DNA from 4 places in the Arthrobacter sp. MDB1-55 genome. Region 3 is predicted to be linked to each of the others. Evidence: riboswitches for the same ligand, from Rfam matches in the RefSeq annotation. Region 3 holds a riboswitch; each other region holds the start of a gene.
The links. A riboswitch is a leader RNA that binds a small molecule or an ion and turns the genes downstream of it on or off. The one in region 3 is predicted to bind S-adenosylmethionine.

Region 1 (4,279 bases), on a different contig from region 3:
CGAGGTCGAACAGCTCCTGACCTCCTGGCTGCTGACGGACGCGCTCAACGAGCTCTCCCCGGAACACCGGGATGTGGTGCTGCACTTCTACTTCCGCGGTGAGACCGTGGCCGAGATTTCACGGTCCCTCTCCATACCGGAGGGGACCGTGAAATCCCGGCTGCACTATGCCTTGCGCTCCCTGAAGAGTGCGCTCCTTGCCCGCGATGTAGTCCCTGGCGGGTAGGTCACTGAATCATGGTGCCGTCAGGTGCGACGACGTACCACACCTCGTTCACGCCCTGACCGTTGGTGTCGCCCGGTGCTTCATCTTCGGCGAAGTAGTAGATCGGCATTCCGTTAATGGTCACCTGCAGCTCGCCGTCGGGCGTTTCAATGGTGCCGACTTCGCCCGTGACGCCTTCGACCTCCGGAGTCTCGCTGTCGCTGAGCACCGGCGGCCAGGCTTCAAGGCAGCCACCTTCGCAGGCGCTGACGCCGGAGTCCGGCTCGTCATTGGTGAAGTAGTAGACCACCATGCCTTCGGCGTCGACCACAACTTCACCGAGGTCCGTCTCGGCGACGCCGAGGGGAGTTCCGACGGTTCCGCCACCGGCTGCCTCACCGGACGGTTCCTCGGATGCCTCCTCTGTAGCTTCCTCCGTGGTCTCCGCCTCTGTGGTCTCGGTCTCCGTGGGTTCCTCAGTGGGTGGTGCTTCTGCAGCAGTCTCTTCACCTGCGGGGATGTCCTCGGTCTGCGTGTCGGAGCCGCCACAACCGGTCAGCGCCAACAGGCAAACCGCGATGACGGCGAAAAGGACGCGTAATGCTTTACTCATGTTGATTCCTCCCGTGATCACCCCCTGGACACCCGGGGGATGGGAGTGGCCACTTGACCCCTCTGCTGGGAAGACGCAGGAAGCACCCCCGAGGTTCAACGCGGAGGAGAACTCACAGGTGAATCCCAGCTTCGGGCGATTACGGGCAGGTCAGGAGGCGAGCGCCTTACCCAGATCCGTCTGCAGGTCGCTGACATCCTCGAGGCCCACCGAGAGCCGGATGACGCCGTCGGACAGGCCGATGGCGGCGCGGCCCTCCGGCCCCATTGCCCGGTGAGTGGTGGTGGCAGGGTGGGTGATCAGGGTCTTCGAATCGCCGAGATTGTTCGAGATATCGATGATGTTCAACGCATCGAGCAGCGCGAACGCCCGCTCCTTCGCCCTACCCTCGGGCGCGTCGAGTTCGAAGGTCACGACGGTGCCGCCCGCAGTCATCTGCCCTGCCGCCAGGTCGAACTGCGGGTGCGATTCGAGCAGCGGGTACCGAACCCAGTTGACTGCCGGCTGGGCTTCCAGCCAGCGGGCGAGGGTAAGCGCCGAGGATGATGCGTGGTTGACCCGGAGCGACAGTGTTTCCAGACCCTTCAGGAGAGTCCAGGCGTTGAAGGAGGACAGCGCCGGCCCGGTGTGCCGCATGAGTGTTTTCACCGGCCCCTCGATGAACTCCTTCCGCCCCAGGATGGCACCGCCGAGCACCCTGCCCTGGCCGTCCATGTGCTTGGTTCCGGAGTAGACGACGACGTCGGCGCCCAGCTCCGTGCAGCGCTGGAGCAGCGGGGTGGCGAAGACATTGTCGACAACGACCTGCGCGCCCGCGGCATGCGCCAGTTTCACCACCGACCGGATGTCGACGATCTCCTGCATCGGATTGGACGGTGACTCGAAGAAGACCGCAGTGGTTGGAACGCTCAGCGCGTCCGCCCACTGGTTGAGATCCCACCCGTCGACGAAGACGGTCTCCACGCCCCACCGCGGAAGGATCTCATTCAGGATGACGAAGCAGGACCCGAACAGGCTGCGGGATGCGACCACCCGGTCCCCGGCAGCCAAAAGCGCCCCGAGTGCAGTGAAGACAGCGGACATGCCGCTGGCCGTGGCGAAGCACGCTTCCGCTCCCTCGAGCAGGCGCAGGCGTTCCTGGAACATGGCGACCGTCGGGTTGCCGTACCGCGAGTAGACGAAGCGGTCCACGTCACCGGTGAACGCAGCTTCGGCCGCCGCAGCGGATGAGTAGACGAACCCCGAGTTGAGAAAGAGCGCCTCGGACGTTTCCTCGAAGTTGGACCGGGCCAGCCCGCCGCGAACGGCGAGAGTATCCGGCGACCAGGCAGCGACGTCGTCGTCTGTCTGTTGAATGCGGGGATAGCCGCCGTTTCCGGCGACCGGCTCGCGGTTGACCGCCGGAGAGAACGACGACGGCGTGGGCTCACTCACCGGGGTTGCCCTGCCCAGCTGCCGGGACGGCAGCATCGGAACCGGAGTGGGCAGTGGTCGCCAGGCCGCATGCCTGCCAGCCGCCGTCGGCTTCGAACCCGTGGATCACGTTGTACGCGGTGTGGCCCGCGGCGGCGGCGCTCTGCGCAGCCGCAACCGAGCGGACGCCGGAGCGGCACAGGAAGAGCAGTTCCCGCCCCTTCAGGCCGTTGAGCTGGTTGAGGAACGAGACGTTGCGGCTGCCGTCGGACCGGTTCCATTCCAGGAACAGCGGCACGGTTCCGGCGTCGGTGAGGTCCGGGACCCCGACGCTCTGCCACTCCTCGACCGTGCGGACGTCCACAAGGACGGCGCCCTTGCTGACGCGTTCCACCGCTTCCCGGGGGGTGATGTCGCCGGCGTAACCGTTGCCGGAGCGGACCTGGGGGGTTGGATGCTGTGACACTGTGTCTCCTCACGCTGTGCACGTTGGTGATCGTGGATCCTGATCGGTGTGCCGAGTAGTCACCTGAGGCACCCCGCCGTGAAAGAGGGTTGCCGGCCAGCAAGTCAGGGCTTTGCGCTGGCGCTCGTTACTCCGGTTTGAACGTAGCATCGGCGGCGGCAAACCTGCCATGCGCGGCCGTAACGTGCGGTAACGCCATGCCCTCCTGATCCAGCCCGGTCAGGAGACAGCGTCCACCAGCGCGCCCAGCTCCTTCGTCAGTTCCGGCGATGTGGCGACCGGTTTTCCGTCGATGCTCTCGACCTCGGCGAGCAGCCGGACGCTGGAAATCAGCCAGACCCCGTCCGCGGTGAACAGGTCTTCAGGAACGAGAGGACCGTAACCCAGTTCCCAGCCGGCCTCGCGGGCGGTGGCGAACAGCGCCCCCTGCGAGGTGCCGGGGAGGATCCCGCTTTCCAGTTGCGGCGTAATGAGTCGCTTGACGCCGTCAGCAACCCGGGCAATGAGGACCGTCGATGTGGGTCCCTCGAGGACCTTGCCGTCGGAAGAGGTGAAGATGACATCATCGGCGCCGTGCGCCCGCGCGTATCGCAGGGCAGCCATGTTCACGGCGTAGGAGAGCGTTTTCGCTCCCATCAGCAGCCAGGGCGCGCGTTGGGCCACCGTGCTGTCATAGCCGCGGTCGAGCAACAGCACCTTCAGGCGCTGTCCGCGCAGTTCCTTCGGCAGCGGAGAAACCTGCACCCAGGCGGTGGCTCCCGCTCCTTCCTCGCCGCGGGTGGCAACGAGCTTGACGACCAGTTCGCCGTCGTCGTCGGCTTCCGCAAGTGCAGTGGTGATGGCTCGTTCCCAAACGCTCGACGCCGGGACGTCGAGTTCCAGCGCTTCGGCGGACGTGGCGAGGCGCGCCAGATGCGCCTGCAGCTTCCGGGGGGCGCCCTGCACCGCCAGCATGGTCTCGAAGATGCCGTCCCCGCGGGTGATGCCCGTGTCGGTGACCTTGAGCTGCGGTTGCCCTGCGTCGGCGATGCGGCCGTCGGGATAGGCGGAGTCGAGGAACACCAGAACAGTCATGCGCCCAAGCCTAGTCACTCAGGAGTCCGAGCCGCTTCCCTCGTTCAATCCGCGCTGGGCCCAATCTGCCTCGTCGGAGGCTTCCTCCGGGAGTGGATCGGTGGCATCCGGTACCTGGTCGGGGGCGTAGTCGATGAGGCCCGCGTCGACCCGCTCCTGCTCGGTGGCTGCCGCCAGGGCATCATCGTCAAGGCGTTCAGGTTCTCCGGCATGGCCCTGGTAGATGCGGTTGGGAAGGAACTCGTTGTCCGGTTCCTGAACGTCATCCAGGTTCGGGGTGTTCTCATCGTTGGAGCTAGTCATGACCGTTCTCCTTCGTCGCTTCTTCCGTGATCCGTTATATGGTTCCACACCGGGTAGGGGGACGGAAGGGCCCGTACAGCAACCAATGGCGGCGGGCGGTCACTCGGGAAAAACCGAGCCGAGCGCGGAGAGCACCCCGAACGCCTTGGTCCGTACTTCTTCCCACTCGTCCGCGGGGTCGGAATCGGCTGTGATCGCGCCGCCC
Region 2 (4,279 bases), on a different contig from region 3:
AGCCGGCGGAGGGGAAGCCCTCCCAGGATCCTGCTGATACGGGGATACACTCGCAGGACCCGGCTGAGGGCGCAGATACCGAATCGGAAACTTCTGACGACTCAGGGCAAGACTAGAGGCGAGTGGCCCGCCAGCAGTAGGTCAAATACGGGAGCGGCAGCACGGCGTCGGCCTCGTGGCCGAGGTGGTCGTGAAGATACCAGCGCAGGTTCGACTCGACCTTCGCACGGACACCGGGAGAAGCGTTCTGGTAATAGCTGCGGGACCGGGCGAGTTCCACGATGTCCGGAACCCGAATGGACTGCGCCCAGCCGACTACCTTCGATTCCGGTACCGAGAATCCGGGGCCGAGGGCAGGGCGATAGCTGGGTTTGAAGACATCGCCAGCGTGCATGATCCTCGAGAGCCGGTGCACCCAGGGCATGCTCACATCCAACTGGTTCCAGACCAGAGCGAAACTACCACCCGGGATGAGGATGCGCGCAGACTCGGCGCTCGCGGCAACAGGATCGCACCAGTGCCACGCCTGCGCGATGGTGACAAGGTCGACGCTCGCGGTATCGAGTCCGGTCGCCTCCGCAGTGCCCTCAGTCCTTCTGACATCGGGAAGGTGCTGGGCGAGGATTGAAAGCATGTCGTCAGAGGGATCGACTGCGGTCACGTCCGGGCAGCGCAGCGCCAGCTCCCGTGTGAACTTACCGGTTCCCGCGCCGACGTCTGCGACGCGTTGTGTCCCCGCCGGCACCAACCAATCCACGGATGCAGCAGGGTAGCCGGGACGGACACGGTCATAGCGTTCACTGTCCTGCAGGTAGCTCCGCGCCATCTCACGACGGCGGTGCGCGGCGAGACGCGGACCTCCAACGCCCATGACGGCAACTCCTGGATTGACGGGTACAGCCGGACGGCTACAGAACCCGTCAATTAAATCATCCGTCGGCAGTCCCGGTCCCGCTCGCGAATGTCAGTCGGTGGTGCAGGGGGCAGCCCCGGCCGTTCCGGGCGTATGTGGAGCCCAGTCGGGGAAGGCCCGTGTCTCCACTGCAGGCACCCAGCGTCCGGCGTCAACCACGTAGTCGGTTCCCAACCCGTTCCTGATGAGCGAAGCGAGGCCTGCAAGCAGCCTGTCGACGTCGTCGTGCCGGGAGCCCAGGCCGAAGCTGGCGCGGAGTGATCCGGAGGGCAGGCCGAGACGCTTCAGCAACGGGTGCGCGCAGAACTTCCCGTCGCGAAGCCCCACGCCATGCTCAGCGGAAAGATATGCGGCGACGAGGCCGGCGTCGTAACCGTGAACTGAGAAGTTCACCACTCCTATCGCATCGGTGCTGTCCGAGAAGATACGGTGCACCGTCACGCCGGACAGGGCGGCAAGCCCTTCAATCAGAGCGTTCCGGAGAGCCGACTCGTGCGCGAGCCAGTCATCCGCATCGAGAGCCGCGAGGACTTCTGTCGCATGCGCGAGCGCTGCCGCGCCGAGGACATTCGGGGAGCCGCCCTCATGCCGGGCTGGGCCGGTTGTCCAGGACACCGAATCAACCTTCACCGTTTTCACAGCTCCGCCACCGGCGAGGTGCGGCGTCCCGGCGTCGAGCCAGTCAGGCCTCCCAACCAGCACACCGGCTCCGAAGGGGGCGTACAGCTTGTGACCGGAGAAAACGACGTAGTCGATGCCATCCCTGACGAGGTCCAGCCGCCGGTGCGGGGCCAACTGGGCGGCGTCGACGACGATGCGCGCCCCGTGCTCATGCGCCACACGGGCGAGCCGGTCGATCGGCAGGATCTCCCCGGTGACGTTCGAGGCGCCCGTCACGGCGAGGAGACTCACCCGGCCCGACTCCAGTTCTTCCTCCAACGCAGTCAGCGTTCCTTCGATGGTCTCTGCTGCGACGATTCCGCGGTGAGGGCGGTCGAACCAGGGGAGGAGATTGGCGTGGTGTTCCAGGTCGAGGTAAAGAACCTCCCCGTCCACCGGTACGCAGCCTGCCAGGAGATTGAGGGAATCCGTGGTGTTGCGGGTGAAGATGACCGCGTCGTCTTCTCGGCCACCGACGAAGGTCCTGACCGTTCTCCGAGCGTTCTCATACAGAGACGTTGAAATCTGCGAAGCGTATCCGGCACCCCGATGAACGCTCGCGTAGTAGGGAAGCACGCGCTGCACATAGTCATTTACCGACTGAAGCGCGGGCGTAGATGCTGCGTAATCCAGGTTGACGTAGCGAACCGTCGCGCCGTCAATCACCGGTGCCTGCAGTTCTGCGCCGAGAACTGCAGCAAGTGGTGCAGTGGTCAGCCCATCAACGTCTTCGAGAAGTGCATTGGTCACAGGAATTTACCCCACAAATTCTCATGGGGCTCCACCGAGGTTGGCCCCGCGCTTGCCGAACCAATTTTCTGGACGGCCTGGTCGTCACCCGGGGCACCCCACCGCGGAAGGAGGGTTGCCGGCCAGCAAACCGGGGTTTAGCGCTGGCACTCGTGACCTAGTAGTTCAGAATAGGGCAGTCCCGAATAGGATGCGGATTTTGTTACGCGGCGTTGTCAGGCGCCGGCGCCTTTCTGCAGGAGATCGTCCAGCGAGGGGTTGAGCATCTTCAGCACATCGTTGTGCAGAATGCTGTTGGTAGCCAGTGCGTTCCCGCCGAAGGGGCCGTCAGCACCTTCGAGTGATGTGAACCGCCCGCCGGCCTCCGTAACAATGGGCACCAACGCAGCCATGTCGTACAGATTCAATTCCGGTTCGCATGCGATGTCCACTGCACCCTCCGCGACCAGACAGTACGACCAGAAGTCGCCATAGGCGCGGGTACGCCAGACCGAGTCGGTGAGCGACATAAACTCGTCTAAGTTCCCGCGTTCCTTCCACCCGGTGAGGCTGGAATAGGAGAGGGAGGCGTCCTCCAGCCGGGAAACGCTCGAAACCCGCAGGCGGGTTGCTGCGGCAAGCGACTTGCCCATGAACGCACCGGTTCCGGTCGCCGCCCACCAGCGCTTGCCCAGGGCAGGAGCGCTGACGACGCCGACAACCGGACGACCCTCATCAACGAGGGCGATGAGGGTTGCCCACACCGGAACCCCTCGGACGAAGTTCTTGGTGCCGTCGATCGGGTCGATGATCCATCGCCGGGAGCCGGCGCCGCTGCTTCCGAATTCCTCACCGAGAACGGCGTCGCGGGGGCGGGCTCGCGACAATTGTCCGCGGATAGCTTCTTCGGCCGACTTGTCGGCATCCGTGACCGGAGTGAAGTCAGGCTTGGTTTCAACCGCCAGATCCAGTGCCTTGAACCTCGACATGGTCTGGTCGTCCACGGAGTCGGCCATTACATGGGCAAGGCGGAGGTCATCGTTGTAGCTCTGGAGGTTCATACCCTTCAACCTATATGGTCAGGGCTTCCAGATGCGCCAGGTCGGAACTGGCGCGCTGGCGTGGACATGGACGACTTTCAGAACCACGATCTTAAACGAAAGAAAGGCGCACCGGCCGATTGGCCGGTGCGCCTTTCTTGGAAGCTCTAAGCCTTAGAGAACGGAGATGTTCTCAGCCTGGGGGCCCTTGGGGCCCTGGGTGGTCTCGAAGCTGACCTTCTGGTTCTCCTCGAGCGAGCGGAAGCCGCCGGAGTTGATTGCGGAGAAGTGAGCGAAGACGTCAGCGCCGCCGTCATCAGGAGCGATGAATCCAAAGCCCTTTTCAGCGTTGAACCACTTGACTGTACCTGTTGCCATTTTTTTATTCCTTGAGTGTGAGGATCCCCCCGTACTTCGGGGTTCCCGTCGCGGTGTTCATTTCGCCTGCAAAAAAAGCTTTCGAACTCCGTAGAGAAATCAAGGCTTAACATTCGTGCGCAACACAACAACTTCCATCAGTCTAGCAGGCATTGGGCCGCTGTAAACGCATTTCTTATTGCAGGCCCAATTCCTTGGTTCCCTGGGTGGGTTCAATGCCGGCGCCGAGAAGCCGCCGAAGGGAAGCAAGGCGTACGGGGCCGGACTCTCCGGCTGCCCCGGAATCAACCCATCCGTCCAGTCCGCAATTGACCGCAGAGTCGTCGTGCCTGCACCCTCGTTCACATTCTCCCGTTCCGGGTGCGAGGTCAGGGAATGCAGCAAGGATGCGGTCGGCGTCGACGTGGGCGAGGCCGAAAGAGCGTATCCCGGGCGTGTCGATGATCCAGGTTCCGGGGGCCGAATCGGCGGCTTTCAGCGCGTACGCCGAAGATGAGGTGTGGCGTCCGCGGCCGGTCACCGCGTTCACGCCGCCGGTTGCACGATTCGCTCCAGTAAG
Region 3 (4,279 bases):
CGGCGCTGCGCCGGGCGGAGGGTTCTATGGGGAACGTACCCGCTGGTATGACGCGCCCGGCGGTTACGCCATCAACTTGCATGACCGATTCCAGGAGTTATTCGACTCAGCTTCTCGGCACGGACTCGTCGTCCTGCTGGCCAGTTGGGAGTTCCAGCAGAGCCCCGCGTTCGCCCGGTCGGAGGAGTGGTTTCGGGCTATCGACCGGGTGGCGATCCAGGATCGATACACCGTCTTGGCTGAGGCATGGCATCGGCTCATTACCGCGGTGACGGACGCCGGCTACCGGGAGCAGATCGCACTGGTGGAATTGCACAACGAAGTGGACTTCTCGATCCTGCCGGCACTGCACGACGGCGGCAGTGCGGCGGTCCTTCGCCTCCGCGAACAGCATCCGGACCTGCTCATTACCGCAAGCTTCGGGAAGCCTCCACACCTCACGATGCATCAGCTGCCGGATGGGCTCGGTGCCGCCCAGTTCCACATCTACAGCTACGGCGTGCTCGATGCGTTGCAGAAGCGGATAGACATCAGGTCCGAAAGGAGCGCCGGTTTTCCGAATGTTGAGTTGCAGGCGCTGCTGAACCCGGATGCGCCGACCCCGGCCGAGTATGGGCGACCGGCGGAGTGGAAATACCAGGCCACGGTTGTAACGGACCAGATGGTGTACGGGTACGACTGGGTGGATGCCGATGCCTGGGACACCTGGCTGTACAACGAGTACGGCACCTACCGGGAGGTCATGCGCCGCGAGATCGAGTCGCGGGTGACTGCGGTTGCCGGGTGGGCGCGGTGGCAGCAGATTCCGGCACTCATCGGGGAGGGCTGGATCGGTTACACGCCGCTGAATGGGAACTTTGAGGAGGGTCCGATAGGGCGGGAACTCGCTGAACACGGTATCCGGGTAGCGCTGGAGCAGGGCGTCTGGGGGATGGTGCTGGGATCCAACGCGGCGCCGCATCACCCGATGTGGTCCAACAAGGACTGGATCTGGCGAACCAATGCTTTCATCCGGGACTACGGAAGCGCGACCACGAAGGGGTAGATGTACGACGCTCCAACGACCAGTATTCGCTGAGGCTTCGATCCGTAGTCATCCTACGGACGAGCCTGACTACTCCGGGAGTCCTAGACCGGTGTGCCGTTCCAACTGCTCCAGAAGCTCCGTCTGGAAGGCAGAGCTCAACACCGCTCGGTGCGGCGTTCGCTGCTGCTGGTGATACCAGTAGCCTCCGGTCCGGGCGATGCCGCGGTCGATGTTGCCGGCGTCTCCAAGTGCGAGCTCCACCTGGGTGAGGTGCCCCAGCTCCAGATCGTCCGGGGCGCTGGGACCGCCCATTTGAGTGGGCACCCATCCCGGATCTACCGCGTGGGTTTCCACGTCCAGCCACCGAGCCGCGACCGCTGCCGACAGTGCGGTGACATACAGCTTGCTGTCTGAGTAGGAACCCGGCCGCTTGCCAGCATGTGACCAGTCAACCCGACGCCAGATTTGTGGAGCCGGACTGATGCATCCCGCTGCTCAGGTAGATAATTCTCCGTGGCTTCTGCATGCTCGCGGTCAGCACGTACGGTGCGAGCGTGTTCACGGCAAATACGTCACGGCCGCTGTAGACGCCGGCGTTATGGATGATGGCGTCGAACGGCCCAAGGTGATCTGCCTGCTCCGCTACCTGAATGGTTTCCTGCAGGTCCGCCAGATTCCCGAAGACTGCGCCCACCGCCATCCCGCGGTCCTCCACCAGATCCGCGAACCGGGATTCCTCCCTCGCATGCAGCACCACTTCATGATCGCGGTGCATCAGTTCCCGGGCGGCGTTGAGCCCCAGTCCTCCGGCCGAACCGGTGATCAAAATCCTTACCATGGTCCTCCGCGCTTAGTTGAGATGACGGGTTCTGCCGGCGGCACGAGTGTCCTGCCCTCGCCCGATCAGTTATGACAGCAACCGTAGATCGGGAATTCCATCTTGGGCGACGCTTCGCTCGATCCGTAGATCTTCGTCATGTTGGCACTCAGGGCAGCCGGCTTGCCTACACTGGGCTCAGGTCATGAGTGCCAGCATCGAGCCCCGGCTTGCTGGCCGGCAACCCTCCTTCCGCGGCGGGGTGCCCCGGGTGAGGACCTGGCTGTTCGGCGAAGGGCCGGACGGCAAGCGCGGCCCGTGGTGCTTTGAGCATGCCGGGCCCAGATCACAGGAGCCTTGAATGTCCAACGGATGGTCCTTCGAAACACGCCAGATTCACATCGGGCAGGAGCCCGACGCCGCCACCGGTGCCCGTGCACTGCCTATCTACCAGACCACGTCCTTCGTGTTCCCGAGCGCCGAGAGCGCGGCGAACCGCTTCGCCCTGGCCGAACTGGCGCCCATTTACACGCGCATCGGCAACCCGACCCAGGACGCGGTGGAGCAACGGATAGCAAGTCTCGAGGGTGGCCTGGCTGCCCTCCTGCTCAGCTCCGGCCAGGCGGCCGAGACCTTCGCAATCCTGAACATCGCCGAATCCGGTGACCACATCGTCGCCAGCCCTAGCCTTTACGGCGGCACCTACAACCTGTTCGCGCACACCCTGAAGAAGTTCGGTATCTCGGTCACGTTCGTCGACAATCCTGACAACCTCGACCAGTGGCGTGATGCCGTGCAGCCGAACACCAAGCTCTTCTTCGCCGAAGTTGTGTCCAACCCGCGTCAGGACGTCCTCGACATCGAAGGCGTCTCCCGCACTGCTCATGAGGCAGGGGTACCGCTGATCGTCGACAACACCCTCGCGACGCCGTACCTGATCCGCCCGCTGGAGTGGGGCGCGGACATCGTGGTTCACTCCGCCACCAAGTACCTCGGCGGCCACGGCGCGGCAATCGCGGGTGTGATTGTGGACTCCGGCAAGTTCGACTTCAGCAAGGACCCTGAGCGCTTCCCAGGCTTCAATACCCCGGACCCCACCTACAATGGGCTGGTTTACGGTCGGGATCTGGGGGAGGGCGGCGCCCTCGGCGCTAACCTGTCCTACATCCTGAAGGCACGCGTCCAGCTCCTGCGTGACCTGGGCTCGGCGGTCTCGCCCTTCAACGCCTTCCTCATTGCGCAGGGTCTGGAGACACTGAGCCTGCGCGTGGAACGCCACGTCTCCAACGCCGAGAAGGTTGCCCGCTGGTTGGAGGAAAGGGACGACGTCGAATCCGTCGCCTACGCGGGCCTCCCGTCAAGCCCCTGGTATGAGCGCGGCCGTAAGTACGGTCCTAAGGGGACCGGCGCCATCGTTTCCTTCAACCTGGCGGGCGGTGCTGAGGCTGGAAAGCGTTTCGTGGATGCGCTCGAGCTGCATTCACACGTCGCGAACATCGGGGACGTCCGGTCCCTGGTGATCCACCCCGCATCCACCACGCACAGCCAGCTTTCCCCGGAGCAGCAGGCCGTTGCCGGGGTGACTCCCGGACTGGTCCGGCTCTCGGTGGGACTGGAGCACATCGACGACATCCTGGCGGATCTCGAGACAGGCTTCCGCGCTGCGAAGGCATCGACAGGAGCTTAGTGATTCGGTTGCTGGGGTGACCCGCAACAGGTGACGAGGCTGCACCATTGGTCTCGCTGGTCCGATTCCAAAGCTGAGGACCAGCGAGACTTGGCGATGAGCACACCGCGTTCAGCTGCAGGGAACCAAGAAAGTATGCAAAAAGGTTTGCGCTCACCTGAGAAGCGTGTTTTGCTAAGAGTTGAGCAGTGGGGACTCTAGGGGGTGGTAACGGATGAACAGGCGATTCGGTCGAGCTGTTGCTGTTGCTGCGCGGGCCTCGCTGATCGGCGGCCTCAGCGCACTAGGTCTTCTGGCCCTCTCCGCTACCGCTGCTAACGCTGACGACGGCGGGCAGCAGGGCCTCCTGGGGTCCGTCACCTCCGTTGTTGAGGAAGTTGTCGCTCCATTGGAGGCGCCTTCTGATGTCGTCGGTAAAGTTTCTGATCTCGATGGCGGCGTGAGTGCTGTTCGTTTAGTCGCACCGGTTGCCGGTGTGGTCGATTCGACGCTGTCTCAGGTGCCGGTGGTCAACAACGTTTTACCTGCTGATGCCGTCACCTCCGTCACGCAACCCTTATTGGAACCTGCCGACACAGCGCTGTCTCCGGTGCTCACTCCGGTGGGCGAGGTTATTGAACCCGTGCTGGACGTCGTGAACCCCGTCATCGACGCGGTCGACCCGGTGCTCGAAGTAGTTGATCCCATCATCGAAGTGATTGATCCGGTGGTGGAGGTTGTCGATCCTGTAGTTGATCCGATCGCGCCC
Region 4 (4,279 bases), 730 kb from region 3:
TTTACTGAAGGCCGGGTTGATCGCCCGGACGACACCATTGGGGTCGAAGAGCGCTGCCGCCACCGGACTGGCCGTGAATGCCTCGTCTCCGGTGAGAATCCTCGTTATTGCACCGTTCTTCGGCCCGAACCCACTCACTCGGTGATTTTATCCTGAATCGGCACCGCAGCCGTCGTTGTTGGCGGAAGCCGACGACTCATCAGGTTCCCACCGCAGCACGTCACCGGGCTGGCAATTGAGGATTTCACAGATGGCTTCGAGCGTGGTGAAGCGGACCGCCTTGGCGCGGCCATTCTTCAGCACCGCCAGGTTCGCGGGAGTGATTCCGATGCGCTCCGCCAGTACACCGACGGGCATCTTGCGGCGGGCCAGCATGACGTCGATGTCTACGATGATCGGCATCAAATCACCTCGTCGAGTTCGTCGCGCAGGTGCTTGGCTTCGGCGTCACGCGCCACTGCCTGTGCCAAAAGCATCCGCAACACCAGCACAATCAACGCAACGCCACCGATCAGAAGCGACGCCCCACAGATCAGCAGAATAATGCCTGGGGCAATTTCGCCCGGTGCGAGAAGTACGGCAAGCGCGAACACGAGCAACGAGGCAGCGGTGATGGCCCCAAAGATGATGTCGACATACCGGAAGGCACCGTGAGAGAAGACCGTGCCGCTGCGGACCATCGTGAGCAACTTCCATACGCAGACGGCGCTGACCTGCACGGTGAGGATCCCGAACACAACGATGGCGTTGAACGTAATGCGCAGCCCGGTAGGCACGCCCGCTTCCTCTAGGTCGGTAGAGATCAACGGCACCATCCAAAGCTGAATGAACAACGACCCCGCAATCACCATCGCGATAACGACCTGTAATGCGAGGATGGCCAACTTACCCATCGAGGACTCCTTCGATTGTTTTACAAGGAGAATATATCGAAAGACGATAGGTTAGACAACGCCGCCTGCGACGTCCCTACGCGAGAGCACCGCCCCGCCACGCGCATAGTGAGTCCCGCCACCCGGTACGGACCACCAGATCCGCCCTGGCTTTCGACTCCTCAATCAGCCGCGCGTTCGGCTCGTCAACCTGCTCTACCCACGTTTCCGCTGCAGCGCGGCTCTTCCCGAACGCGACGTGCCGCTCAATCAGCCGCTCGATCCGCACACTGCGCTCCTGCTCGCAGTACCAGACCTCAGTGCACATGCTGCGGATGTCCCGCCAACCTGGGCGTTCGAGCAGCAGGTAGTTGCCTTCGGTGAGGATGGTTCCCGCGGAGGGATAAACCGGGAGTACACCGGCAATCGGCTGCTCAATGGTCCGCTCGAAACCCGGAGCGTAAACCACCGCATCCCGAGGCGCGCGAAGGCGCTCGAGCAGTGCGGCGTAACCGTGAACATCGAAAGTCTCGGGCGCACCCTTGCGGCCCAGAAGCCCGAGCCTCCCAAGCTCCTGGTCCGAAAGATGGAAGCCGTCCATGGGCACGTTTGCATACCGCTGCCCTTCCGGCTGCGGCTGGTCCCGGTTCAGTCGGGCAACCAGCCGCTCGGCGAGCGTGGTCTTCCCAGATCCCGGCGGTCCGGCAATTCCGACGACGACGGCGCCACCCTCCGGTGCGGACAGCCCCGCGATGCGGTCAACCAGTTTCGAGAGATGCACCCCGCCATCCTGACACGGGACGCTGCATGATCGTTCTCAGCGTCTGGTGCCGCCAGGATCCCGATTGCGCGGTCCTTCCCAGCCAGCGTGCCCGGCCGGAACACCGCCAGCTGATAACGCGGGCGGTGGACTGGCCGTTCGAGTACCCCTCGGCACGCCCTCGGGACTGGCGGAACGCGTTTTGTTACGACACATGTTGCGCCGAAGGCTCAGAAAGTCGTTTAGTTGAAGCTCACCATCCCGAGCGGCCGAGAGACCTGGATCGTTGACGCCGCAGCAACCCTTACCTGCTATTCGCAGGGGAACGGGTGCTACTGCCAGGAGCGATGGAGTGTTTCATGAGTACCCTTTTGAGTGCACAGCAGCAGGCGTCCCGGAAGACACAACCCGGCGCCGCCGGCAAGCAAGCCCTTCCCCTGACATTCTCCTCACTGGTCCGTTCCTTTGGCAGCGGCAGCGCTGAGCATGTGGTCCTGAGGGACATCAACCTCGAGGTTCGCGCCGGTGAAGTGCTGGCGATTGTCGGAGCGAGCGGCTGCGGAAAATCAACCCTGCTTCGGGCCGCGGCCGGCCTCGACTCACCTACCGGCGGCAAGGTTCTGATCGACGGCACCGCCGTCAACGGGATCGACGACCGCTGCGCCTTCGCCTTCCAGGAACCCCGCCTCCTTCCCTGGCTCTCCCTGCGTGCCAATATCGCAATCGGACTGCCCAAGGGAACCAGCGCTGCAACCGGCAAGGCAAAAGTCACGGAGCTCCTCGGTCTCGTCGAGCTAGCCGACTTCGCCGAGCACCGCCCCCGTGAGGTCTCGGGCGGCATGGCACAGCGCGCGTCGCTGGCCCGGGCACTCGCACGCAACCCAGGTGTACTGCTGCTCGATGAGCCATTCGGTGCGCTGGACGCACTGACCCGCCTGAAGATGCAGGACCTCCTGCTCGATATCCACCGCGCGCAGCCCACAACGGTCCTGCTCGTCACGCACGACGTCGACGAAGCCCTCCAGCTTGCTGACCGCATCATCGTGCTGGGCAAATCAGCGGACCCGGCTCACCCCGGAGCATCCGTCACCGAGGTGCTCACCGTGCCGGGCGAGCGCCCCCGCGACCGCAATTCGGCTGAGCTCGGTCGAATGCGGAGCTCACTGCTCGCCACTCTCGGCGTCAAAGGCCACTAGCGCACCCACCACTTGTTCCGCCGTCGTGCCCGTCCGCGCGATGGCTGCCGTCCATGCAAAGGAAAATCATGATCCGCACCCGCTCACCCTTCACCCGCCGCGCCGTCGTCTCCGTAGCGCTCGCCGCAAGCAGCGCTTTCGCACTGACCGGCTGCCTCGCCGGCGAGAACGCCGCCTCCACCGAAGAGGCGGGATCCGGTGAATTGGCCACCGAACTGAACATCGACTTTGCCACCTACAACCCGCTGAGCCTGGTCATCAAGGACCAGGGCTGGCTGGAAGCCGAGCTGGAAGACGAAGGCGTAACCGTCAACTGGATCCAGTCCGCCGGATCCAACAAGGCCAACGAAGCGCTGCGCGCAGGAGCGGTCGACGTCGGCTCCACCGCCGGATCCGCTGCCCTCCTCGCCCGGTCCAACGGCTCGCCCATCAAGACCATCGACATCTACTCGCAGCCGGAGTGGTCGGCAATGGTGACCGTCGAGGGTACCGGCATCGAGAGCCTTGAGGACCTCCGGGGCAAGTCGATCGCAGCCACGAAGGGCACTGACCCCTACTTCTTCCTGATCCAGTCCCTTGAGTCCGCGGGCATCGACCCCTCCGAGGTCACCGTGCAGAACCTGCAGCACGCCGACGGCTGGGCTGCCCTGCACAACGGTTCGGTCGACGCGTGGGCCGGACTTGATCCGATCATGGCATCGGCCGAGCAGGAGGGCGCTGAGCTCTTCTTCCGCAACATCGACTTCAACACCTACGGATTCCTCAACGCCAACGAGGAGTTCCTGACCGAAAGCCCCGAGCTGGCCCAGACCGTGGTAAACGCGTACGAGAAGGCCCGTCAGTGGGCCAAGGAAAACCCCGAGGAGACGGCGGAGATCCTCGCCGAGGTCGCCGGCATCGACGTCGAGCTTGCCAAGGCCGTGATCATCGAGCGCACCAACCTCGACGTCGATCCTGCTCCGGGCGAGGCGCAGCGTGCAGTCCTCGAGAAGGTTGGCCCGAACTTCGTCGAGACCGGCGACGTCTCCTCGCAGGAGCAGATCGATGAGGCCCTCGAGACCCTCTTCGATGACTCCTACGTCTCCAACGCCGACCCCGAAGCGATTCAGGCCTCCTCATGATCCATGAGAACGCCACCCCCATCAGCAAGGAGGGTCTGGAGGCTACCGGCCACACCCTCACCACCGCGGACGACGACGGCGTCTCACCGCTCCAGCCGGCGGACACTTCCGCCGGGTTGCTGAGCCGCCGCCCGGTCCGGCTGCTGCTGGGGCTTGTTGTTCCCGCCCTGGTGCTCGGTGCCTGGCAGCTGAATTCTGTGGTGGGCGTCTTCAGTGCGGTGCAGCTTCCCCCGCCGACGGCGGTGCTGAACGCCGCCGTCGAGCTCGCTGAGCGCGGTGAGCTGTGGATCCACATCGCCATCTCCACCCAGCGCGTACTGATCGGGTTTG

Region 1: linked by a shared signal. The riboswitch ahead of AC5RU3_RS00635 (rhodanese-like domain-containing protein) and the one ahead of AC5RU3_RS11610 (bifunctional o-acetylhomoserine/o-acetylserine sulfhydrylase) in region 3 are both predicted to bind S-adenosylmethionine.
Region 2: linked by a shared signal. The riboswitch ahead of AC5RU3_RS03420 (aminotransferase class V-fold PLP-dependent enzyme) and the one ahead of AC5RU3_RS11610 (bifunctional o-acetylhomoserine/o-acetylserine sulfhydrylase) in region 3 are both predicted to bind S-adenosylmethionine.
Region 4: linked by a shared signal. The riboswitch ahead of AC5RU3_RS08030 (ABC transporter ATP-binding protein) and the one ahead of AC5RU3_RS11610 (bifunctional o-acetylhomoserine/o-acetylserine sulfhydrylase) in region 3 are both predicted to bind S-adenosylmethionine.

The regions. Positions count from the first base shown of each region.
Region 1 covers NZ_JBNHID010000001.1:126,593-130,871, forward strand. Annotated here, with positions in the region: gene AC5RU3_RS00620 (sigma-70 family RNA polymerase sigma factor) at 1-226, shown strand, start outside; gene AC5RU3_RS00625 (COG4315 family predicted lipoprotein) at 228-818, opposite strand; gene AC5RU3_RS00630 (O-succinylhomoserine sulfhydrylase) at 969-2,252, opposite strand; gene AC5RU3_RS00635 (rhodanese-like domain-containing protein) at 2,245-2,697, opposite strand; SAM riboswitch class IV at 2,704-2,829, opposite strand; gene AC5RU3_RS00640 (aminodeoxychorismate lyase) at 2,917-3,771, opposite strand; gene AC5RU3_RS00645 (hypothetical protein) at 3,790-4,074, opposite strand; gene pabB (aminodeoxychorismate synthase component I) at 4,174-4,279, opposite strand, start outside.
Region 2 covers NZ_JBNHID010000001.1:705,906-710,184, forward strand. Annotated here, with positions in the region: gene AC5RU3_RS03410 (hypothetical protein) at 1-116, shown strand, start outside; gene AC5RU3_RS03415 (class I SAM-dependent methyltransferase) at 113-871, opposite strand; gene AC5RU3_RS03420 (aminotransferase class V-fold PLP-dependent enzyme) at 965-2,323, opposite strand; SAM riboswitch class IV at 2,367-2,481, opposite strand; gene hisN (histidinol-phosphatase) at 2,539-3,363, opposite strand; gene AC5RU3_RS03430 (cold-shock protein) at 3,517-3,720, opposite strand; gene rsgA (ribosome small subunit-dependent GTPase A) at 3,896-4,279, opposite strand, start outside.
Region 3 covers NZ_JBNHID010000002.1:914,327-918,605, forward strand. Annotated here, with positions in the region: gene AC5RU3_RS11595 (cellulase-like family protein) at 1-1,045, shown strand, start outside; gene AC5RU3_RS11600 (hypothetical protein) at 1,115-1,381, opposite strand; gene AC5RU3_RS11605 (SDR family NAD(P)-dependent oxidoreductase) at 1,476-1,865, opposite strand; SAM riboswitch class IV at 2,046-2,162, shown strand; gene AC5RU3_RS11610 (bifunctional o-acetylhomoserine/o-acetylserine sulfhydrylase) at 2,206-3,531, shown strand; gene AC5RU3_RS11615 (hypothetical protein) at 3,920-4,279, shown strand, end outside.
Region 4 covers NZ_JBNHID010000002.1:185,466-189,744, forward strand. Annotated here, with positions in the region: gene AC5RU3_RS08010 (ANTAR domain-containing response regulator) at 1-138, opposite strand, end outside; gene AC5RU3_RS08015 (helix-turn-helix domain-containing protein) at 148-402, opposite strand; gene AC5RU3_RS08020 (DUF2975 domain-containing protein) at 402-893, opposite strand; gene AC5RU3_RS08025 (nucleoside/nucleotide kinase family protein) at 970-1,653, opposite strand; SAM riboswitch class I at 1,886-1,986, shown strand; gene AC5RU3_RS08030 (ABC transporter ATP-binding protein) at 1,992-2,828, shown strand; gene AC5RU3_RS08035 (aliphatic sulfonate ABC transporter substrate-binding protein) at 2,897-3,949, shown strand; gene AC5RU3_RS08040 (ABC transporter permease) at 3,946-4,279, shown strand, end outside.